Linked DNA regions of Prolixibacter sp. NT017. The protein of the gene in region 2 interacts with the protein of the main gene of each other region in a pairwise test. Links are inferred from orthologs where the notes say so. Each region holds a gene or a part of one and is shown on either strand. Other genes may lie near its edges. The genes, in order: ndk and ung.

Evidence for each region.
Region 1: the proteins of ung (region 2) and ndk interact in binary tests that used the Escherichia coli proteins (3 or more experiments, as listed by UniProt). The link is inferred for Prolixibacter sp. NT017 from one-to-one orthologs.

The regions. Positions count from the first base shown.
Region 1 is NZ_BLAV01000001.1:2,049,737-2,062,342, forward strand. What follows is about bases 9,272-12,250. They hold ndk (nucleoside-diphosphate kinase), read left to right. Parts: upstream 9,272-10,516; coding sequence 10,517-10,984; downstream 10,985-12,250. Other genes in these bases: GJU87_RS08640 (bifunctional oligoribonuclease/PAP phosphatase NrnA), read right to left, coding at 9,272-10,198; GJU87_RS08650 (sugar porter family MFS transporter), read left to right, coding at 11,149-12,250. In the rest of the region: GJU87_RS08595 (acyloxyacyl hydrolase), read left to right, coding at 1-403; GJU87_RS08600 (MFS transporter), read left to right, coding at 1,183-2,379; GJU87_RS08605 (MBL fold metallo-hydrolase), read right to left, coding at 2,382-3,146; GJU87_RS08610 (bile acid:sodium symporter family protein), read right to left, coding at 3,162-4,088; GJU87_RS08615 (SAM-dependent methyltransferase), read left to right, coding at 4,160-4,873; GJU87_RS08620 (bile acid:sodium symporter family protein), read left to right, coding at 4,962-5,969; GJU87_RS08625 (1-acyl-sn-glycerol-3-phosphate acyltransferase), read left to right, coding at 5,977-7,326; GJU87_RS08630 (NUDIX domain-containing protein), read right to left, coding at 7,329-8,423; GJU87_RS08635 (FKBP-type peptidyl-prolyl cis-trans isomerase), read right to left, coding at 8,476-9,024; more of GJU87_RS08640, read right to left, coding at 9,152-9,271; more of GJU87_RS08650, read left to right, coding at 12,251-12,486. UniProt on the Escherichia coli protein: Major role in the synthesis of nucleoside triphosphates other than ATP. The ATP gamma phosphate is transferred to the NDP beta phosphate via a ping-pong mechanism, using a phosphorylated active-site intermediate.
Region 2 is NZ_BLAV01000001.1:800,717-813,266, forward strand. Bases 3,226-6,148 are described here. They hold ung (uracil-DNA glycosylase), read right to left. Parts: upstream 5,057-6,148; coding sequence 4,394-5,056; downstream 3,226-4,393. Other genes in these bases: GJU87_RS03220 (penicillin-binding protein activator LpoB), read right to left, coding at 3,226-3,345; GJU87_RS03225 (HAD family hydrolase), read left to right, coding at 3,534-4,184; nhaA (Na+/H+ antiporter NhaA), read right to left, coding at 5,182-6,148. Outside these bases: GJU87_RS03205 (LysR family transcriptional regulator), read right to left, coding at 1-554; GJU87_RS03210 (Dps family protein), read left to right, coding at 655-1,107; GJU87_RS03215 (COG3014 family protein), read right to left, coding at 1,257-2,663; more of GJU87_RS03220, read right to left, coding at 2,761-3,225; more of nhaA, read right to left, coding at 6,149-6,525; GJU87_RS03240 (ROK family transcriptional regulator), read left to right, coding at 6,998-8,233; GJU87_RS03245 (SusC/RagA family TonB-linked outer membrane protein), read left to right, coding at 8,337-11,435; GJU87_RS03250 (SusD/RagB family nutrient-binding outer membrane lipoprotein), read left to right, coding at 11,455-12,550. UniProt on the Escherichia coli protein: Excises uracil residues from the DNA which can arise as a result of misincorporation of dUMP residues by DNA polymerase or due to deamination of cytosine.

The DNA.
Region 1 (12,606 bases), 1.3 Mb from region 2 along the record:
CGGGTTATCGGTCGACGGTGTGTACGATGGCAGTGCCAATGTGTATGCCAAAGATGTCGCTAACAATTTCTCGTCTGGTGCCACACTGTTTCGTCCCGAGCCACCGCCCCCACGGTTCGTATTCATCACTCCCTCCTTCAGCCGGCAATGGTCGGTGGGAATTTCCGGACGGGTGGAATATGTAATGCCCTACTTCTCCATCAACCTGGGCACAGGCGTGAACGTACTGAACAATGTGGGGGACCTCAAATCGGTTTACCAGGTGCTGGCACTCAAAATTGCTGTTACCCGCAGCTCATTTATTCACATTGGATACAACCTGAAAGATTTCCATGAGCCCAACTACCTGATGCTGGGCATTGGTTTTCGTTTTCATAACAAATATCCCCGCTTACACCGCTGATTTCATATCTCCGAAAACTAAGGAGCCAACTCAGGAACAAATTTGGTACTCCCCGAAACTGAGGCAGCTCATTGCAGCGTGATGAGCACCTCCCGGGAACTGAGGCAACTCATTGCAGTGTGATGAACACCTCCCCGGAACTGAGGCGTAAAATATGCAAGCTGATTTCATACCTCCGGAAACTGAGGAGCCAACTCACGAACAAATTTGGTACTCCCCGAAACTGAGGCAGCTCATTGCAGCGTGATGAGCACCTCCCCGGAACTGAGGCAACTCATTGCAGTGTGATGAACACCTCCCCGGAACTGAGGCGTAAAATATGCAAGCTGATTTCATACCTCCGGAAACTGAGGAGCCAACTCAGGAACAAATTTGGTACTCCCCGAAACTGAGGCAGCTCATTGCAGCGTGAATGAATTGCTTCCCGCCAGCCAAGTATTACATCCAACCCAAATGAATGGCCTGTGGTCAGCCAGATGCCCCTTTTAATTTAAATGAGCGACCTGCCGACAGCCAGATGCCCCTTTTAATTTAAATGAGCGACCTGGCGACAGCCAGATACTCCACTCAATTCAAATGAACAACCTGGCGGCAGCCAGATGCTCCATTTAATTCAAATGAACAGCCTGTAGCCAGCCAGGTACGTTCTCCAGACTAAAAGAACTGCCTGGCCAGAGCCAGGCGATATGTATGAACGAAAATAGTCAACATAGCCCCCCGGGAATGATCATACTAATTTAATTGGCCATACCGGAAGCTTCGTTATTTTTGCACGCGTCATGGGGAGCTCGTACAGCCAAAATATTTTCCGGCTTTACATCATCAAGTGCGCCAAATGGTTCATGCTGGTGATGCCCATTGTCGTCCCCTTCTACCAAAGCAACGGCCTCAGCATGCACGACGTGTTTTTCCTGCGGGCCATTTATTCGGTTGCCATCGTTCTGCTCGAAATACCTTCCGGTTACTTTGCCGATGTGTGGGGACGAAAAACCACGCTGGTAGCCGGTACAGTCATGGGTGCCATTGGCTTTGGCATTTACAGCTTCTCGTACCGTTTTGGCGAATTTTTAGTGGCCGAAATGGTTCTGGGCGTTGGACAAAGTCTTATCTCCGGTTCCGATTCAGCTTTGTTGTATGACTCATTGAAAGCCGAAAAACGGGAATCGGAATACCTGAAACTGGAAGGACGTGTAACCTCCATCGGGAACTTTGCCGAAGCCATTGCCGGCGTGTTGGGCGGATTGCTGGCTACACTCAGTTTGCGTTACCCTTATTATGCCCAAACGTTGGTAGCTTTTGCAGGCGTTCCGGCGGCCATTTCGCTAAGAGAACCTCCGCGCGACGACCGTCACGCGAAACCCGGTTGGAAAGATATTTTCCAGGTGGTCAATCATTCGCTGATCGAAAACAAACCGCTGCGGACAGCCATCCTCTACTCTTCGGTTATTGGCACCGCTACCCTCACCATGGCCTGGTTCGTGCAGCCTTTCTTTAAGGAAATAGCACTGCCGCTCTCGATGTTTGGTGTGCTTTGGACGGTTCTGAACCTGTTGGCCGGACTGGTTTCGATGATTGCTTACAAGTTTGAGAATGCGCTAGGGCGGAAAAATACGGTATTTCTCATCCTCATATTTATTACCGGTTCGTATATCGCCATCAGTCAGAACATGACGGCCTGGGGTATCGCTATTCTGGTGGTCTTCTACTTTGTGAGGGGAATTGCCACGCCCATCCTAAAGAACTACATCATTCAGTACACCACATCGGCCAACCGGGCCACCGTGCTGTCTGTACGCAGCTTTATCATTCGAATCATTTTTGCAGGAGTCGGACCATTCCTGGGTTGGTACACCGACCAGTTCTCACTGGGTTCCGCACTGGCCATTGCCGGCATGGTCTTCTTCACCGCCGGATTTGTCGTTCTGCTACCGTTCCTGCAAAACCGTATCCGCATAAAGCGAACAAATAACCGGTAACCTCAATCAAATTCCAGTATCTCGCCGTCGAATCCCAGCTCCACACCATCGGGCAACTCTTCTGATACATCTTTGTGTAATCCCATTTGGTGACTGATGTGCGTGATGTATGCTTTGCGCGGACGAATTTTCCCAACGATCTCGATGGCTTCACTCAGGCTCAGGTGCGAAATGTGCGATTCTTTCCGCAAGGCGTCAATCACTACCACCTCTACTCCCTTCAGCTTCTCCAACTCCTCGTCAGCAATCGTGCTAAAATCGGTGAGGTAGGCAAATTTCCCCACCCGAAAACCATAAACCGGCAACCGGTGGTGCATCACCCGAATGGGAATGATGTCGAGCGAACCAACGGTCAAAACTGAACCATCGATGGGCACCAGGTTCATCTGAGGCGTGCCGGGATATTTTTCTTCCGAGAAAACGTAGTCGAAGATGGAGCGCAGGTTCTTATCAACGCGCGCTTCGCAGTAAATATCAATGGGTGCCTTCCGAACCCAGTTAAAACTACGGATATCATCGAGACCGAAGATGTGGTCAGCGTGCTCGTGTGTTAGCAAGATAGCATCGATATTCTGCACTTTCTCCCGCAACATCTGCTGACGAAAATCGGGGCCGGCATCCACCACTATGCAGGTGCCGTTGTCTTCAATCATTATCGAACTTCGTAAGCGCTTATCGCGCGAATCGGTTGAACGGCAAACTTCGCAATTGCAGGCGATTACCGGCACTCCCTGCGAAGTTCCTGTTCCCAGTAATGTTATTTTCATGTTGAATTTTACGTTTTACGCTCCTCCCGACTTTTCGCGGTAGCGGAATGACAGGTACATCAGGTAAGGCACCATCATCATCCCCATAACGGCCGGAGGAATTCCGCCCCTCGGCGGCAGCAAGGTGAGGCTGACAGCAATGGCAAATCCGTTATTTTTGAGCGAAGCCAGCAACATTCCACTGATTTGCTTCGGTCCGTTAAAACTCTTTGCCCAGCGTTTCAAAGCCCAATCTGCCGCAAGGCTGATTCCAAAAGTAGCAAAAAAAGTGACGGCAGCCACGGGTAAAAGCAACATTGGATCGGTTAAGAAAACATCCTGGTTGGAGCCAATGACCGTATAAATGACCAGGGCAAATCCGAGGTTGACAACCTTCCCGCGAAGGTAAAACACCGGCTTTTGAATGGGTTTCGCCAGCAGGAAGCGGGAAGCCACCATGGGAATAACGAGCAGGATGACCAAAATACGACCAATAATTTCGGGGGAAACAGAAACGCCCGGAGCGAAAACCATCAGCATCACCGGAATCAGGATGAACGACGCCAGGTAGCTGCCCAGTACACCGAACACGGCAAATGCCACATCGCCGCGAAGAATAAACGCAAACGGAATAACGCCTGTTCCGGCCGGTGCAGCTGCAATGATCACAAATCCCCAGAAGAGTTCCTTGTCGGGCGTAAATAACCAGGCCAGCAAAATAATGAGCGTTCCCAACACCAAATAACTGGCTGAGATACCAAACAGCATGGGACGAATGAGATTGCGCAGCGGGAAAAATTCCTTGAGGGTTATCCCCGTAAGGGAAAAAGCCAGCACAATGGCCAGAAGCGGTAAAACCAACGGTCGTAATGTTTCCGCACCCGCCGGAGCGAGTAAACCGACAATAACTGCGAGAGAAAATTGGGTATTGCGGAGAAACAAAAAGCGGAGAACGTATTTCATAAATTCGGTTACCGACTTCAATCCATACAAACAAGCCGGCGAAAATATTGTTTTTCGCTACCTTTGCGCCCATGAAGAAAATGGCTAATCTGTACCTTATACCAACTACGCTTGGCGATACTGAGCCAGGCCATGTTGTCCCCGCCACATTGGTGGACACTGTGCGTTCACTTCGCTTTTTTATCGTAGAGAACGTGCGTACTGCCCGCCGCTACCTGAAGAAGCTGGACCGCGATATCGACATCGACGCGCTGGAGTTCATGGAGCTGAACAAACACACCGATCGGAAACAGCTTGAACGCTTTCTGCATCCCGTTTTAAACGGAAACGATACCGGCATTATTTCGGAAGCCGGCTGTCCCGGTGTAGCCGATCCGGGCGCCGACGTGGTGAAACTGGCGCACGAAAAAGATATCCGGATAGTTCCGATGGTTGGACCTTCTTCTATTTTGCTTTCGCTGATGGCGTCCGGAATGAACGGACAGAACTTTGCCTTTGTGGGCTACCTTCCCATCCCGAAAGGAGAACGGCAGCGGGCTATCAAAGATTTGGAGCGCCGTTCGGCCACCGAACACCAAACGCAGATTTTCATTGAAGCGCCTTACCGGAACATGAAATTGCTGGAAGATATCCTGCAGGCTTGTCACGACCAAACACGGCTTTGCATTGCCGCCGACATCACACTGGAAAGTGAATACATCAAAACGCAGACGGTGGCACAATGGAGAAAAGGATTGCCTGAACTGCATAAACGACCGGCGATTTTTCTGCTCCATAAAGACTGATTTCAAATACGATAGTTGTACCTGCTTAACAACAGCCGTTTGATTTTGGCCACAAATCAATATATTTGGGCACTGAAAGTCTAAGCCAATGTTTGAAGATTCTCTGGAAGTTCTGGATCATGTGCGATTGCATTTTAGTCCGGCCGGCATTCTGGCACTAAATATCGCACTCGCCTTTATCATGTTTGGTATAGCGCTGGATATTCATATTTCCGATTTCCGCAAAATTATTACCCGACCGAAGTCGACTTTAACAGGAATCGTCTCTCAGTTCTTGCTGTTGCCGGCACTGACCTATTTGCTGGTTCTCTTTTTGCATCCTACCCCAACCGTGGCCCTGGGAATGATTCTCGTAGCATCCTGCCCCGGTGGAAACATTTCCAATTTCATCTCTTCGCTGGCAAAGGGAAATACGACGCTGTCTATCGGTTTATCAGCTATTGCGACCCTTTCAGCTACTTTTATGACGCCATTGAACTTTGCCTTCTGGGGAAGCCTTTATACGCACTTTTACAACCGCCACGATGCCGAGGCGCTACTGCGTCCGTTGCACATCGACTCCGGGCAAATGTTCCAAACCGTTTTCATTCTATTGGGTATTCCACTGGTACTGGGACTCATTTTCGCCCGCCGTTTCCCGCGTTTAACGGTTAAAATACGCGGTCCTATCCGGAAGCTGAGTGTTGGTATTTTCATCGCTTTTGTGGTGATTGCGCTGGCCAAGAATTTCGAATTCTTCATTCAGTTCATTCATCTCATTTTCATCATCGTATTAATTCACAATGCTCTGGCTTTGGTGACAGGATACAGCGCCAGCAGCCTGATGAAACTGCCGCAGACCGACCGGCGAACCATTGCCATCGAAACAGGGATTCAAAATTCCGGACTGGGACTGGCACTCATCTTCAATCCCAAAATATTTCCACCCGACATGGAACTTGGCGGAATGGCCATCATTGCTGCGTGGTGGGGCATCTGGCACATTGTCTCCGGTTTGAGCCTGTCGTGGTTCTGGTCGCGAAAGCCGGTGACCGACGAAGCAGAGACAGAACAGTTGGTAAATGTTCACCATCACAGCCACGCGGAAGGAAAATAGGTAAATTATGGGTAAGATTTATCGCTATTCCATCGGTTATGATATGGTCAGAGGATTTGTCAAAACGGCCCATCGTCTCTTCTACCGGAAGGTTATCGTAACCGGAAAAGAAAATATCCCTAAAGACAAACCCATCATTTTTGCTCCAAACCACCAGAACGCATTAATGGACCCACTGGCGTTGGTTTGCACGCTTCCCTCGCAGATTATTTATCTGGCAAGGGCGGATATATTTAAAAGCGCCACAAACCGTCCCTTTCTTCGTTTTCTGAAGATTATCCCGGTTTACCGGATTCGTGACGGAGTAGAGAACCTCGGAAAAAATGAAAAAACATTCCGGCAAACCATCGAGATTCTCCGGCACAACACGCCTCTTTGCCTTTTTCCGGAAGCACGGCACACCGATAAGCGGACTTTGCTTCCCCTCAAAAAAGCGGTTCCCCGTATCGCTTTTCAGGCAGAAGAAAGTGGTGGATTAGGAAAAGATTTGGTCATCATCCCGGTAGGTATATACTACAGCAATTACCAGGAGCCTCAATCCATTCTTCAAATCAACTACGGAAAACCGTTACAGATAAATGAGTTTCTGTCTTCCTACCGGGAAAATCCGCAACGGGCGCAACTGGAATTTCGGGACGCTCTCCGGGCTAAATTGTCGCCGTTGATGATTGACATCCGGGACACCGAACATTACGAACTGTATGAAACGATTCGTCGTTTGTACCGGACAACTATGCTCAAAGAAGAAAATCTTTTGCCTGATGTATGGGAAAATCTTTTTCGGGCGGACCAACTGACCATTCAGAAACTGGAAACCGCTGCCAAAGAAGACAATTCTTTTCTTCAGTTGCTTACGGATAAAGTACAGAAATACGAAAGGTTACAGCACAAGCAAAAAATAAAAGAAGATGCACTGAATAAAAACTTGCTCACGCCGGCTCAGGCAATTTTCACTGCTGTTGGCTTTCTGCTGACATCTCCGGTCATTGCTTTTGGTTGGTTGCACCATGCACTTCCCCATTATCTTCTAAAAAATCACGTAAACAACAAAATTGAAGATTCGCAGATGCGCAGTTCTTTCTACTTCGTGTTGGGAATGCTGGCATTTTCGGCCATGTATGTGGTTGGATTATTGACTTTGGGACGACTGTTTCCCGGATGGTGGAAAGTGCTTTATCTTATCGCGATGCCGCTGAGCGGTGTTTTTGCTTACCGGCTCATTCGTAGATGGAAGATTTTTCGAAACCGGCTTCGTTTACGATTTGGACTACCGAAAGAGAAACAAAAGTTGCTGTTGGATAGCCGACAAGAGATTATCTCCTTTTGTCAAAAGGCATTTCCCGCACAAAGCCAATAAAATCAAGCCAATGCGCTGTTCTGATCGCGCAACTGTTCCATCATCTTAAACTCGAATTCGAAGTTAGGTGTAAATACATCTTTGCCCAGATTCTTCTCGATCTGTGAACGGCTCCAGAATTTTCCTTCGGTAACTTCGTCCGAGTGTAATCGGATTTTTTTGTAATCGTAAGAAGTATAACTGTACACCAACTCGGCTTCCACGTCGGTCTCCCATTTGTAACTGGCCATCGGGCGTGCCTGAAAGTCAGTCAAACCAATTTCCTCGTAAGCTTCACGCTTCAAAGCCGTTTCAACCGATTCGCCAAACGAGATGTGTCCGCCAACGGCTGTATCCCATTTACCGGGCTGTACCAGCTTGTCTTCCGGCCGCTTTTGCAAATAGATATGTCCTTTGGGATTGAAAACATGAAGATGCACTACCGGATGCAAAATCTTCTGACCATTATGACAAGCTGATCGGGGCGCTTTCCCAATGACTTTCCCTTCCTCATCGACTACCGGCAACCACTCTTCGTCGTCAGCAACCACCGGCATTTTTCTCTGCTGCCGCTTATTGCGAAACCATTCAATCACAAAATAGACCGCGAAAATAATGTAAAACAATCCGCCGCTAATGAACGCCCAGGCTGCTTCGCTCATGTAAAAGGCTGAGAAAATAATCAGACCGGTGTGTGCCAGGAAAATCCAAAACATATTCCGGAGATTCCGCTGAAACTGCGCCTGTTGTTGTTCGTTGAAAGAGACATCCTTCATGTAACGGCCGGCCATCATCTGTACGATGTTCAGTTTCCCAAAGGCCGAAACACCCAAAACGGCACAAAGAATCAATTCAATCAAAGCCGGCTTCAACTTGAAAAAGATGTCGTTATCGAGCAGAATGGATATCAGCGAAAGCACGACCAGCAAAGCGGTGTCAATCAGTACAAACTTTTCGAGCCTGCGCTCCTTGATTCCGGTTACGATTAGCTCGATCAGTCCAACGCCTACCGCCACCGCAATACCGATTTTCGTTCCCCAGATTTCATCCGCAAGAATAAAAACAAAAAGCGGAATGAAACCCGGCAGCAATTTTTTGATGAGATCCGTGCGCGTCACGTCGTCAGTTTATGGATTGAAAAAAACCGCGGTGAAGTTCCGCGGTCAGTATTTAAAATTGTCGTTCGATTATCACCGGATTGGAGGTACTCTTTATCACTTTGTAGACCGTGACATGAAACACGAGTGTCGAATACGCGGGGACACCTGACTGCGGCGTTCCTCCGTACCCCAACGTAGATGGAATAATCCATACGGCTTTTTCGCCTTCTTTCATTTGCAGAATAGCCTCTTCCCAGCCTGTAATTACCGATCCGGCACCTACCGTAAAAGTAAATGGTTCGTAATCACCTGAAGAGTCAAAAACATACCCGTCCTGAACTCCGGTAGAATCGGTACTCTCGATCAAATTTCCGGTATAGAATACTTTCACCTGGTCACCAACGGCGATGGAATCCGCCCCGGCAGGAGCATCCTGCTCTTTGATGACATAAAGTCCCGAGGGAGTAGGCTGTGCATCCGGATAATACTTGGCTACGTACTTATCCCGCAATTCCAATTCCAGTTCCCTGGCTTTCTGACGGCTTGTCTTGCTACAGGAAACAAACCCTACACCCAATACAACAGCCAGCAATAAAAACTTTAAACCCCTACGTTTCATATATTTCATTCGTTAACTATTCAAACTTCCGCTTAACGGTCTTTCCAATTTCCTTTCCGACCGATTTAAAAATTCAGCGCTAATTTATTAAAATTCGGTGCATCTAGCCCATTTCCTTTCCCCGATTTCAATTTCCCAGTTTCCTGTGCTCATCTTTCAATTTAGCAGAAAATTCAGGTAACAACTCTTCGAACTTCTGAACGGTCTCGGCCAGCGATAACTTCGATTCTCCTCCTGAGGCGTTCATATGACCTCCACCGTTAAAGTGCAGGTTGGAGAATTCGTTGGTGGGAAAACCTCCTTTCGAACGAAACGATATTTTTACCATGTCCTCCTTTTCGGTGAACAACGCGGTGAAAATAACGCCTTTAATCGACAGCGGATAATTGACAAATCCTTCCGTATCCCCGGGCACAAAATTGTAACGCTCCAGCTCTTCCATGCTCAACGAAATGTACGCTGCATGGTATTCCGGGAATACTTTCATTTTCTGGTCCAGACTGTATCCCAAAAGTCTCATCCGGTCGGCCGAGAAATTGTTGTATATCAAATCGTGAATCCGGTCCTTATCCACTCCTTTTTCCAGCAAGCGGCTCACCACTTCGTACATATCCGGTGACGAAGCGTTATAACTGAAAGAGCCGGTATCGGTAGACAAACCAGTAAACAACGCTTCCGCTGCATCTTTGTCGAGGTATTCGCATAAATCGAGACTTTCGACAAAGCGGTAAACCAACTCGGCGGTCGAACTGGCTTCGGTATGCGAAAACATCAACTCCGTCACATCAGCAGGATCGGGATGATGGTCAATCAACACAATCGGGCTGGTCACTTTCTCAATGAGTGGTCCCAGTTTTCCGGCCCGGTCGGGAGCATTGAAATCGAGCAGGAACACCAAATCAGCTTTTTCAAGAATTTGCTGACTGACATCCGGTTCATGCTCATATACCTTCACTTCATTTGTACCGCTCACCCACTTCAAAAAGGCAGGATAATCAGTCGGCGAAATGACCGTCGGAGCATAACCCGCGTTCTTTAAAACGCGCCACAATCCCAAACAGGAACCAACAGCATCACCGTCCGGATTTACATGTGGAATAATCACGATGTCCCGGACATTTTCACTCAACACTTTCTTAACTTTCGCTATTGTTTCAGGGGATAATCTCTTCAAAATTGACCTCTTTTTAAACGTAAGACGCAAAGATAGGAATATTGGTTGTTTCGTACCTGCACATTTTGAAATATTTCAGTGGACGTTCTCCGGATTGACCTTTAAAAATTCGGATAAAATCATTTCTTCAACTTATCGATACTATGTTTAACAGCAACTCATTATTGACGGTCAGTTTCCGCAATTTCCTAATTTTGATTGAAGAGAAATCGGAGTGATTTTCTCGCAAAAATATCGCTTGTCATCCGTTCTAAATAAATGTGTCCGGTGAACTCATCGGTGATACGGATGTTTCTATTCGCAACTAAATTTATCAACATGGCTGGAAATACTACGCTAACAATGATTAAGCCGGGGGCCGTTCGCCGGAATTTAATTGGTCCTATCCTCGGAATGATTACTGAACACGGTTTCAAGGTGGAAGCGCTTAAACTAACGAAATTATCGGCCCGGCAGGCTGCCAAATTTTACGAAGTTCACCGGGGAAAGCCTTTTTACGACGGACTGGTTACCTACATGTCATCTGGTCCGATTGTGGCTGCCATTCTCAGAAAAGATAACGCTGTAACCGAATTCCGGGAGCTCATCGGCAACACCGACCCGGAAAAAGCAGACGAAGGTACCATCCGGAAATTATTTGCCGAGTCGCTTTCGCACAATGCAGTTCATGGCTCCGATAGTGACGATAATGCGATGAAAGAAGCTGCCTTTTTCTTTTCGGAAACCGAAAGATTCTGTCCCGAAGAATGGCATTGTGACGAAGACGTTCAAGAGTACCCGCAATAAAATAATTGTTCTTACGCGTTTACTAAAACCTGTTTTCACTGGAAGCAGGTTTTTATTTTGAATAAATATTCATCTTACTGAAAATCATATCTCCCAAAGTGTTCTGCCCATTGTTCCGAAAATCATTATATTGAAAGCGCTTAATCAATAGACTTACCCAAATCATGAGAAATCACTTGTACTTCGTCACCTTTGTGGCGGCCCTGGGCGGACTAATGTTCGGATTCGAAACTGCCGTCATTAACGGAACCATCTTTTACGTGCAGCAGTTCTTTGGTTTTTCCGAAGCCATGAAAGGTGTGGTCGTCAGTACGGCACTGGTTGGCTGTATCATTGGCGCGCTGTTCATCGGAAAACCGGGCGATATTTTCGGCCGGCGCCAAATGATGAAACTGATGGCTGTGATGTTCCTGCTATCGATGATTGGAGCCGGCCTGGCGACCAATCTCACCGTCTTCATTACGGCCCGCTTAATCGGGGGAATTGCCGTTGGAGGTGCATCGGTACTGACTCCCATGTACATTTCGGAAATTGCGCCACCCAAATTGCGCGGTCGTTTGGTGGCCACCAACCAGCTGGCTATCGTATCCGGAATTTTGTTGGCGTTCTTCTCCAATTACATCATCGATAGCATAGGTGCTGCCAATTGGCGCTGGATGTTCCTGGCCGGAACCATTCCGTCAGGCGTTTACTTCCTGCTGTTGTTCTTCATCGAAAGAAGTCCCCGCTGGCTGGTCAAAATGGAACGTGTTGAAGAAGCACTTCACGTTATTCGGAGGGTTAATCCGCACGAAAATCCAGAAACCCTGATGCATCAAATCAAGGATTCGCTGAACCAGGAGGTCATGAAGAAATACTCGTTCATGTTTAAACCTCCGTACCTGAAGTTGGTCCTCATTGGAATTGCCGTTGGGATGTTTAACCAAATGGCCGGAATCAATGTCATCATGTATTACTCGACCGATATTTTCCGGGTGGCTGGTTTCTCCGGTGAGTCCGCGATGTTCCAGTCGGTACTGATTGGCGTCACGAACCTGGCATTTACCATCATCGCGATGATATTCATCGATCGTTTCGGACGTAAGTTTTTGCTTTATGTCGGAGCAACAGGTATGTCGGTATTCCTCGGATTATTTGCCTGGTCGTATATCACCGGTAACTATGCGGGATACCAATTGCTGGCTTACCTCGTTGGATACATTGCCTTCTTTGCCTTCTCGCAGGGAGCTGTTATCTGGGTTATCCTATCGGAGATGTTTCCGAACAATGTCCGCTCAAGAGGTGCGGCTATCGGCTCTTTCTCACACTGGTTCTTCAACTTTGTGATTGCACTGCTTTTCCCGGTTATATCGGCCAAAATTGGCGTCGGATGGGTGTTCGCCTTCTTCTTCGCCGCTACGTTGCTGAGCCTCCTGTTCTATCACTTCGCGTTAGTCGAAACCAAAGGCAAATCGCTGGAAGAACTGGAAATGGAAACGATTGGCAAGCGGGTTTCTTCATGATTTCCTATAACAGATAATATTTCAAGACGCAATTTTCAAGGCCGGATGCTTTGATATTGCGTCTTTTTTCATACCTTATCCTAATCATAACGATTAAGATTGACAGGTACCAAATACATC
Region 2 (12,550 bases):
TTGTTTAAATCAATGCTTTCAGCTGAATACAACTCGTGCTGTTCGGATACATAGAGGTAGAATTTCTCATAGAAAAGCGGACGGAAGACCATTCCCGGCGCCGACACCGGAGTGGAGATGAAGCCTGCATCCAACAGGCCGTTTTTCAGTTGGGTGATAATCTCTTCGGTCTTTAATTCCTTTACCGTTAGCCGGATGTCGGGATATTTCTGAGTGAACTGGTCGAGAAACATGGTAAACCAATAGGGTGCAAGTGTTGAGATGACTCCGATCCGGAGTTCTCCCTCCGGCTTTTTCTCCAGCTCGAATGGCAAATCTTTCAATTTATCGGCCAATAGCAACAGTTCCCGTGCCTGTTCGGCAAAGATTTCTCCTTCTGCGGTAAGTGTTATACGGTTTGGAGAGCGCTTGAACAATTGCATGCTCAGCTCTTCCTCGAGTTTACGGATTTGCAGACTGAGGGCCGGTTGTGAGATGTGCAGTCTTTTCGCTGCCAGCGAGAAAGAATCATGTTGGCTCAACTCCAGGACGTATGATAATTGCAAAAGTGTCATTGTATAATCTTTTACTTATGGATGTATAAATATTTATAAAAATAGAAAATATCACCTTTGGAATATCAAAAACGGAAACAAACAATTTAAATATCGAATCATGGAAACAAAAAGAACAAACAACAACGTAGTAGCGCAATTGAATAATGTACTGGCCGACCTGCAAATCGTTTATCAAAACATGCGGGCGATGCACTGGCTGATTAAAGGCCCCGATTTTTACCAGCAACATAAGATGTTTGAAGGATTTTATACCGAGTTGGCTGATGTGGTGGACGACGTGGCCGAAAGAATCCTTACGTTGGACGGCGTGCCGTATCACCAGTTTAGCGAATACCTCGATCAGACCAGTATCGAACCGGTTGCCGAGGTGCCTCGTGGTAAAGAAACACTGAAAATAACTGTTGAAAACTTTGAGCATTTGCTCGGCGAGTACCGCGAAATACTGGAAGCTGCTTCGAACATTGGTGACGAGGGAACCGTCGCGTTGTTTAGCGAATTTATTGCCTCTACCGAGAAGAAGCTGTGGATGCTGAACGCTACCTTATCTTGAAGTAAAGCTTTTTAAACAGACACTGCTACACAATATGGGATGGGAAGATAACTAGTTTTATTGAGCAGATTATTAAAGGAATAAGTTCTGTTCCCATATTCTGATAGTAACAACCCCGAGGGTATCTGCTTTGGCAGGTGCCCTTTTCTTTATGGTTGCGGTGGTGAGCTTTCTAATGTATGGTAAGTGATGAATCGCGTTTCACCGCTTTGTCCGTCTACATCGAAAGTTTCGGTTGGTTTGCCAACAGCAGGCGACAGATGCAGAGTGAGATGATTCTGTCCGTTATGAAGCGGAACACGGATGTAGCCAACCTCGTAAGGCAGAGTCTGCCAGTTGCGGGTGTCTGCTTTTTCAGTGACCGCGTTTGCCAGACTGACCAACATGCCGAGTGCGTCGTTCTTTTTGCTGGCAGCTGCTTCAATTCCTTTCTTGACGGCCAGTCGCAAGATCGCTTTTCCCATTTCGCGCAGCAAGCGGTCGTGCAATGTTTTGTGTGCTATCGCATCGATGTTTTCTGCTAATTCAAGTTGATAGGTTTTCCCTGAAGCCGTTGTTAAAGTAGCAGAGTTGTATACTGGTCGCCGGTCGGAGTAGCGGGGCATGGCCACCCGGATGATACGTAAATCGTCGAGCTCTGATTTTTTACTAGATGTGAGATCGCCTATGTAGACTGGGAATGAGAGTCCGTACTGGTCGTTCACAAAGTTTGCCCAGCCTCCCTCGCCCTTTACCATGGCAAAGTTCACAGACCATTCACTTTTCACCGGACCCAATCCGTTAAGCCAAAAGAAAATTACTGACGAGCCGACGGAATCGGTTGGCTGATACTGAAAGCCAAACTGATCTTCGTATTGATGTTGTTCCTCGGTGAAGCCGGTTAGCGCTGCGGTTCGGACCAAATCATGTTTCAGTTGTTCGGGGGCTGTCAACCCGAAATTTTTAGCGTAACTACTTTGATAAACATCGTAAGCATTCCGGTAGGAGATGAAGGCATTGTTATAATCTTTCAGGGCATCGTATATGAGGCCGGTGAGAAGATGCGCAAAGGCATCGTCCTGGTACCGGTTCTTGTGGTCGGGATACTTGTCGTTTATCTCATGCAGCTGAATGTTGATTCTGCGGCATTCCACCAGCGCATCGTCGTATTGCTTCAGGTCGATGTAGTTGAGGGCCTGGTAAAAGTGGATGAGCACTTTCTCGAAGTCTTCCGCCCGGTAAGGGGTAGCCATCGGATTGGTGACCAGGGCCAGCGCTTCAGCGCCGTAATTGGTGCTGTAGTCTTCAATCATGTGGTCAGCCTCGCCAAACAGCTTGATGCTTTCGCGGTAATCGCCCAGCATCCGTGTGGTAACTCCGCGGTTGAGCAGGTAGAGCAACCGGTCTTTGGGTTTTACCTTTTTCTCCGACTGCTGAATGATTTTCTCGGCATTTTCGATGTTGCCACTTTCGAATGCCTGGTAAAATGCCTGATTTTTCTGGTAATAGGTGGCACATCCGGTGAAAAGCAACAACGGAAAAAGACACACTCCGGTAAGGAAAAATATTTTCTTCATGCCGGGAAAGGGTTTGACAAGTTTGCGGAAATGGGAAAACAGCCCCGTGTTTTCCGGTTACCGGAACAGGGCTGTTTTATTTTTTTTGATACGAATTTTAGTTGCGGACGGCTTTCTTAATTTTCTTTTCGCCCATCCAAACAACTTCATTGGTTTCGAGATTAGTCAGCTCTTCGTTTACCTGGTAGAAAATGACTTTTTCGCGTTTGTACGAATCGACGATAGAGCTGATATCTCCCTGCATAATAAAGTCGGCACCCAGTTCGCGTCCCCACTTGGCTGCTGTGCCCGGCGAGGCATAAGTGTTTTGATCCTGACGTTCGGCACGAAGCTCGTCGCGTTTGGCGCCAGCCTGTACAAGGCGCACTTTCCCACTGTTGATAAACGACCGCTCGATGTCGTTAATGTATGTATCGGTATCGATGTGTTCGTGCGATTTGTTATAAACCAGTCCTACAACCACAACAGGTTTGCGTCCGTGTGCTCGTTCAAAATCGTCGAGCCAGCGTTGATTGAGCACTTGTTCGGTGAGTGCTTGTGCAGTGAGTCGCGAGTCAGTATCGTTCCAGCGACCGCTCAGATCGATAGCCTGATCGGTGGCTACACGGGTTACTTGTCGTGAACAGGAGCCCAGTATCAGGGCAAAAGTTATCAGGCCAAATAATTGAATTTGTCTTTTCATGATGATTCCTTTTGGTTACAATCTACTTTCGGTTTTCTCTTTTACAAAATATATACCGTAAGTTAAGACGATTGTTCGAATTATGCCACGTTATCTAACCACGACTCGTTCAAATTGTCGCAAAGGAAAACTCTGGAGCTAAATAGAAGAAGCTTTTCTTACTTTTTTATCTTTGCCCGAAAACACTCATGAGCTTCCGGAACATCCTTTTTGATTTAGATGGCACGCTTACCGATCCTAAAGAGGGAATTTTCAACTCCATTCTTTATGCTTTGCGCGAAATGAATATTGAAGCGCCTAAAGAAGAGACACTCCTTTCTTTTATTGGTCCGCCTCTGCACGATTCGTTCAAACATCATTTTTCCCTTACGGATGAAGAAGCTGACGAAGCAGTTGAACTGTATCGGGTTTATTTTCCCGAAAAGGGAATGTATGAAAATGAGTTATATGAGGGAATTCCCGAATTGCTTTCATCTGTTAAAGCGGCAGGAAAGAAGATCTATCTCGCCACCAGCAAACCCAAGGTATACGCTACCGAAATTCTCCGTCATTTTGGATTGCTGCCGTTTTTCGATGGAATTTCCGGCCCGGAACTCGATGGTACCCGTAATCATAAAGCGGAAGTGATTGAATTTCTTATCCAGGTATATGGCATTGTTCCGGAGGAATCAATAATGATTGGTGATCGGCTGCACGATATGAAAGGAGCTTCAACACACAACATAAAAGCGGTTGGCGTTACCTACGGATACGGTTCAGTCGGAGAGCTTCAGGAAAACGGAGCCTGGAAACTGGTTGACTCGGTAGAGGAGCTGGGCGATCTGTTGATGGAAAATTAAGGCAGAGGGGCAGGAAAAGGCAAAGAGGATAGATGGAGATTACGTGAACAAGAGAGGCTGAAAACTTTGAATGCCGAATGTTCTCCCGGGAAATCGGGATTGAATTGATTTCATATCCCAGGGAATCTTCGTTCGTACCAACAATAATCAACGGTCTTTTCTATTTTCAGTTAATTTTAAAATGAAACATTTGGAATTCAGCATTTCTTCTACCACTCGATCGGAGTTTTCCCATGTTGTTCCAGGTAGGCATTTGTTTTACTGAAGTGGCGGCAGCCGAAAAAGCCGCGGTCGGCTGAAAAAGGTGATGGGTGAGGTGCTTTTAACACGAGATGTTTATTGGTATCGATGAACTCGCCTTTGCGTTGGGCGTAAGCTCCCCACAGTAAGAAAACAAGGTTTTCCTTTTCATCAGCGAGTTTCCGGACCACTGCGTCAGTAAAAGTCTCCCAACCTTTGTTTTGATGCGAACCGGCCTGACGAGCCCGGACCGTTAATGTGGCATTGAGCAGGAAAACTCCCTGATGTGCCCATCGCTCAAGATTACCGCTTTGGGGTGCAGGAATATTCAAATCGTTGTTTAACTCTTTGAAGATGTTCTGCAGAGAGGGTGGAAAAGCGATTCCATCCTGAACGGAAAAGCAAAGTCCGTGTGCTTGGCCGGGGCCGTGATAGGGATCTTGTCCGAGTACCACCACTTTTACCTGATCGAACGGGCAGGAATCGAAAGCATTGAACATTTTCTTCCCGGGAGGATAGATGGTGTGTTGGGCATATTCATCTTTGACAAATTTCACCAACGATTCAAAATAGGGTTGATCGAATTCTTCGTATAATACATTCTTCCAGCTTTCTTCTATTTTGACATCCATAAAAAAGAGATGTTAGATTCAAGATTTTAGACTTAATCTTATTCTGATTTTTTTCGCCTTTGCCTTCTCCTGAGCCTGGTCTTCAGCCTTTATTGTTTATTTTTATTGTTCACGGTTCATTATTATCACGGTTCCACCGGATAACTGAATTCTTCATTTTTCGGTCGTGGAAGAATCCGGGACAACAGCAAATAGCCGACGACCCCGGCTACCAGCGAACCGCCTAAAACACCCAGTTTTGCAGCGTTTAGCATCGAAAGGTCGAAGTAGGCCAGGTTGGAAATAAAGAGCGACATGGTGAAGCCCAAGCCTCCCAGGATAGCGACTCCAAACATATGCGACCATTTGATATTTTGCGGCAACTCGGCTAATCCAATTTTCACACCGCCCCACGAAAGTAGTGTAATACCCAACGCTTTTCCAACAAATAGCGCCAGGGCCACACTCAGGCTCAAATAGCCGTACGGTCCCATGTTGCTTCCATCGAGCACAACACCTGCGTTACCGAGTGCAAATACCGGCATAATGAAATAGTTCACCATTTTGTGCATCATGTGTTCGATGCGTTGAGCCGGGCTCTGAACCATCTTTATCTGTCGCTTCAGATTATCGAGTTTATGTATTTCCTGGTCGGGAAGGGTGTATGATGTGGCACAATCGTCGCACATGTTGAATTTGTCGACATGGTCGTTGAATTCATTTGTCATCAGATTCCGGCGAACCGGAACGGTAAAGGCTACCAATACACCGGCAATGGTGGCATGAATACCCGATTTCAGGAAGAAATACCAGACAACGGTTCCGATAACGACGTAAACCCATGGCTTGCGTACTCTCATCCAGTTGAGGATAAGCAACAGGGAAATCAGTGCCAATGCCTGCATCAGGTATTCCAGTTGGAGGTTCGATGAGTAGAATATGGCTATGACCATGATAGCTCCAAGGTCGTCGACAATGGCAAGCGCTACCAGGAAAATTTTCAGCGAAAGCGGAACTCGTTTTCCCAGCAGACTCAAAATTCCCAGTGAAAAGGCAATATCGGTTGCCATCGGTATTCCCCAGCCTTGTGCACCGTCTTTTCCTAATGTGAGGGCCGAGAATAACAGTGCGGGTAATATCATGCCTCCTAAGGCTCCCAATGCCGGAAGTGCCGCTTTCCGCATGCTCGACAATTCACCGGCGATCACTTCGCGTTTGATTTCCAGGCCAACTACAAAAAAGAAAATGGCCATCAAGCCATCGTTAACCCAATGCAGCAGGTGCATCCCAACTTCGAAACTGCCCACTTTCAGGGCAATTTCGGTATGCCACAGGTGTTCGTATGTGTAGTGAAAGGCTGAGTTGGCCCAAAGTAGCGCAATGATGGTACAGACGATGAGCAAAATACCTCCCGAGGCGTCATTCTCGAGAAATTGGTGAAATCTCCGGCGTGACGCCTGGATAACTCTTTTAGGAACCATTTCCTGCATAAGGTGAAATTGTCGTCAGGTTAAGAAAATTTTTGACCAAGCGGCCTGAGAAATAACCCTGCTAAGGTACGAAATTCCCCCTCCCGGGAAAATTTCAGATCAGACTACCTGATACAAGATAACAAAAAATAACCGGTGAAGTTTGACAAAAATATAGCGGTAGTTGGTAAGTATTGAATCGCTCTATTAGTGTATTTGTATGTAGATAATTAGCAAAGGCTGGTAAAGAGCTTTAGCGATGATTCGTCACAATTGTTCTGTTTCGTGCAGATGAATTAAGAGAAGTTTGAGATGCGCAAATAATTCAAAATGTTCAGATTCACTAGTACTTGTTTCGGGTATTGTTGTTAATACAAGAACTTCTGTGTAAACATGCACAACTCTTAAATCTTTTTAAAAAATTTTAACAATGACTTGACTTAAATGTAAAATTATCTTTAATTAGTACCTGCAAATATTGGAAACGCGATAAATGATTCTGATAAGTAAAGAGGAAAGCCGAAGATTGACAGTGAATGGTATCAAACGCTATCGTCAGCGCATGCAGATACTAAGTTTGTTGTATGAGCATCGTTCGCTGTCGGCATCTGATTTAAGTAAGGAGGTTCATATCAGCCTGCCTACGACTAAAACATTGCTCGATGAATTAATCGCACTGAAAGCGGTTGAGACCAGCGGTATTGGCGAGTCGCGCGGAGGGCGGAAACCGGCTCTTTACAGTTTAGTGGCTGAAGCTTTTTATATCGTTGCCGTCGATATGGGACGTTATAAAGCTAAAGCTACCGTTTTTAATTGCCACAACGAAGAAGTAACCCCCATCCGGTTTATTGAAACCAATATCGACGATCCCAGGTTGGTCGATAAACTTCACGAAACAGCAACGGAAATGGTTCGTGATGCGGGTATCTCGGAGGATAAGATTGTGGCAGTGGGCGTTGATATGCCCGGGCTGATAGATTCGGTGGAAGGAATCAATTATACCATCAAGAATCCCTCTTTACGAAATGTAAAAAAGCGTTTCGGTGCCAAATTTCAAAAGATTGTTTACATCGACAACGATGCCCGAATGCAGGCCTTTGGTGAATTTGTTTTCGGGAAAGCGCAAAATACCACGAACTCGGTTGTGCTGAACTGGAGCTGGGGATTGGGACTCGGCATGATTCTCAATGGTCAGCTTTATAGCGGTTCGAGAGGATTTGCCGGCGAGTTTAGTCACATCAGGCTGGAGGACGAAGGCGAACTGTGTATTTGCGGCAAACGGGGATGTATCGAAACCATGGCATCGGCTCATAAACTACTTAGCCTGGCGAAGAATGGCGTTAAAAATGGTACGATATCACAGCTGACCCGGATCTTCAAGAATAATCCGGAGGAGATGCAGGCGGAAGATGTGGTTAGTGCCGCCCGTGGAGGAGATGAATTCGCTATATCTATTTTAAATCAAGTAGGCAGTGCTTTAGGAAAGGGACTTTCCATTCTGATTCAATTGCTTAACCCGGAATTGATTGTCCTGAGTGGTCCTATTTCACAAGCCAACCAATACATAATGACACCAATCCAACAGTCCTTAAACCAGTATTGTCTGGAAAATATCTGCAGTAACGTACGTCTCGAAATTTCTGAGATTGATGAGCACTCGGGTTTGCTCGGGATAGCTGCCATGCTTTTCCAAAAGGTTTTTGGTGACGCAATGGATGAACTCAAGTAAATAAGCAATATAGCAGTCCTGTCATTTGCTATTGCAAAGCTGTTATTTGTATTTGTTATATGTTTAATAGTATGGTTTTCTAACCACAAAACACCCAAACTCTATGCGAAAGATTGTTTTGGCTTTTGGTGTGTGCCTTGCACTCATTAGTAGTGCATATGCCCAGCACACGGTTACAGGAACAGTTGTTTCCGAGTCCGACGGTCAACCCATACCCGGGTTAACGGTCGTTGAGAAAGGAGTAAACAACGGTACCATTACGGATGCCGATGGTAATTACTCCATTACTGTACAATCGGGAGATGCTACTTTGGTGTTTTCATTTGTTAGTATGGAAACCCAGGAAATTCCCGTGAATGGTCGTTCGACCATTGATGTTACAATGAAATCCAAGGATGTGGCAGTTGATGAAGTTGTTGTCACAGCGCTTGGTGTTACCCGCGAAAAGAAATCGCTGGGGTATGCAGTTAGCGAAGTCAAAGGTGACGAAGTGTCGACCGTGAAGGATGCTAACCCGATAAACTCACTGTCAGGTCGTGTAGCCGGTGTAACCATTACACAAGGCTCCTTCGGACCGGGTAGTAGTTCCCGGGTGATCATTCGTGGTAACAACTCGCTAACCGGTAATAACCAGCCGCTTTATGTGGTTGATGGTGTGCCGATGGATAACTCAGGTTTCGGTTCGGCTAACGAAGCGAACACCGGAGAATATTCCAAATCGGACTATGGTAGTGGTATCGGTGACATCAACCCCGATGACATTGCTTCGATTTCGGTGTTGAAAGGTCCTAACGCCGCCGCACTTTATGGTTCGCGTGCAGCTAATGGCGTTATCATGATTACCACCAAGAAAGGATCTTCCCGGAAAGGTATTGGCGTAAGTATTACATCAAACACCACTTTCGAGAACCCGATGTTGCTTCCTGATTATCAGAATCAGTATGGGCAGGGAACACAGGGAGCGATTCCTTCTACTGTCGATCTGTTGAAGCAGAGTGGTGGTTCATGGGGACCCAGAATGGATGGTTCCAGCCAATTGTATTATACCGGCGAGAATCGTCCGTATAGTCCGCAGCCTGACAATGTGAAGAATTTCTTCGATACCGGTTTTACGACCATCAACACCTTGGCTTTGGATGGAGGAAATGATAAAATTAATATGCGTTTCTCTTATACTAATTCGCAGATTAATTCCATCATTCCCAACTCAAAAATTGAGAGGAATAACTTCAACCTCAGGGCTTTTGCTAAACTAACTGATAAGCTGACGGTAGATGCGAAAGCCACTTATTTCAAGCAGTATGGTAAGAACCGTCCGAATCTGGGGACGGAAGGTATCATGGCTTATCTCGTTAATATTCCCAGAAACGTTGACATTAACGACCTGAAGAATTATCAGGATCCGGTAACCCTGAGTTCGATTGGCCCAACTTCGTTGAATTCGAACCCGTACTGGATGGTTTATCACGATCAGAATAAAGACTGGAAAGATCGTTTCCAGGGATTTGTCAAGATTCAGTATGCGTTCACCGATTGGCTTTCTGCCTACGTTCGCGTGGGTACCGATATGACGATGATGGATATCGAGCGGGTGAACCAGTACGGACATTGGTTCTATTCAACTGGTCAGTTCAGTTATAATGAAAGCCAGACTCAGGAAACCAATGCTGATTTCCTCTTTACGGCAAACAAGGATTTGACGGAAAAAATCAATTTGAATGCTTCGTTCGGTGGAAACGCAATGCACCACACTTATCGTGGCCATAGCGTTAGCGGTTCTCAGTTCCGTATTCCCAGTGGACCTCCATTGTTGAGCGCCAATGTTGTGAATCCTGGTTTCACTCCATTACAAGAGAAGAAAATCAATTCACTATATGGAACTGTTAGTCTGTCGTATGATCGTTGGTTCTATCTTGACGGATCGGCCCGTAATGACTGGTCTTCTACACTTCCTGAATCGAACTGGTCATATTTCTATCCTTCGATTAGTGCTTCGATCCTGTTTAATGATCTGCTGAAGCTGGATAATTCAGCGATGACCTACTCCAAACTGCGTGTCAGTTGGGCACAGGTAGGTAACGATACCGATCCTTACCAGTTGTACGATACCTATTCACTGGCAGGTGTAAACGATTCTTATTTGGGTGAAACGACTATGTCACGAAGTTCGACCAAATTTAACCCGAATCTGAAACCGGAACAGGTAACTTCTCTTGAGTTCGGGGGTGAATTTAGGTTCTTCGATAATCGTTTGCATCTCGATATGTCATATTATGATATTAAATCGAAGAATTTGATCATGCGTGTGCCGATTTCTGCTTCTACTGGTTACAGCACTTTGCTTGAGAATGTCGGAGAGATCGAAAATAAAGGTTTTGAAGCGATGCTGGGGGCAACACCGGTACGCACGCAAAATCTCACCTGGGATGTTTCGGTGAACTTTGCTACCAATAAGAACAAACTGGTTTCATTGATTGCCGGCACTGATAACTATGTGTTCTCTACTACCAATAGTGGAAACATTATCGTTCAAGGAACTGTAGGCGGTGGATTTGGTGATATTTATGGTACAACCTGGGCCAGAACAGATGATGGTCGTATTGAAGTAAATGCTGACGGTTTACCAAAGTCGAGTAGCGACAAGGTTTACCTGGGTAACTATCAGCCCGACTGGACCGGTGGTTTGAGTAATACCCTGACGTATAAAAGCTTCCGGTTGAGTGCATTGGTTGATGCACGTTTCGGTGGTAAAGTATTCTCTGGTGCAGATGCCGGAATGGATGGCGCCGGTACCAGTAAGCGTACTTTGCAATATCGTGACGGCGGTGTAGTTGTCGACGGAGTTCTGAATACTGGTACCGTTGATAACCCGGTTTGGGAAACCAATACCAAGCAAATTACTGCACAACAATATTGGGGTGCCGTTAGTGGTATCGCTTCAGAATATGTTTACGATCAGACCAATGTGCGTTTGCGTGAGCTTTCGCTGGTATGGAATCTGCCAAGTAGTTGGTTGAGCAGTACCGTGGTAAAAAGTGCTTCCCTTGGCGTTGTGGGTCGGAACCTCTTCTTCATTTATAAGAAAGTGGACAACTTCGATCCGGAATCAGCTTATAGTACTTCTTCTTTCTCTCAGGGGATTGTGTACTATCCCTTGCCTACGACCCGGAGTCTCGGTTTCAACCTGAATGTGAAGTTCTAATCGTTAATGACTGAATATTATGAAATTAAATAAATTCCTACTAGCAATTGTTGCTGTATTGGGGTTGACTTACTGTACATCCGATTTTGTGGATATCAACAAAAACCCCAATGCAATACTCGGAGACCAGATCTCTGCCAAGTACTTCATTACCCGTACGCAGGTTGATCTCTTTGCTCCGAATCGATATCCCTACTGGCGGGCACAGTTGATTCATGCCGACCGCTATGCCGGTATGTTCTGTTTTGGATTTTCCGGTTCCTGGTGGTCCGACGGATTAGGTTATACCTATAGTGCCGGTTACACCGATGCCGCATGGGATTATTATGAGGGATACAATAGTACCATCAATACATTCCTGCAGCTGACGCAGCCGGGAGGTGATTTGGAAAACCCATTGACCTATGCTACCGCTCTTATCATGAAGAGTATGTATTATCAGAAATTCACGGATACTTTTGGTGAAGTTCCGTATTCTGAAAGTGGAAACCTGGACATCCTTCAGCCGAAATTTGATACACAGGCTGAAATTTACCAGGGGATTATTAATGACCTGGATGAAGCTATGAGCCTGATTGGTGATGCCACCAAAACCGGTGATGGACAGCTGGATTTAGGCTCCAATGACCTGTTCTATAACGGTGATTTGCAGAAATGGAAGAAACTGGCCAATACGCTGAAGCTGAAAGTGGCGTTGCGCGCGAAGGGTGCTTCAGGTGCGTCGTTTGTCGATCAGGCTATCAACGAGGCTCTCTCTGCTCCGCTGTTGTCTGATGAGTCCGACAATGCGTTATTGCCGAAAGATAACGTTATCAGTCAGTGGAACAGTTCCTGCTATGGTGACGTATGGTACAACTTCGGTACCGGTTCAGACTGGACCGTTAGTCAGCCGCTGATTGATTTGCTGCAGAAGAATGGTGACCCACGTTTGTCTAAATATGCTCAGCCAGCTGCTGGTGGTGATACGCTTACTATCCCTCACCCGGATTCGGATAATGATGCTATGTATCAGAAGCGCAAAGATTTCATCCTCAGTGCGCTGGATGATGCAGGTGCTACCTATACCGAATGGACCAATGGAAATGGCGAAACCGTTATTTCCCTGGAAAAGGATA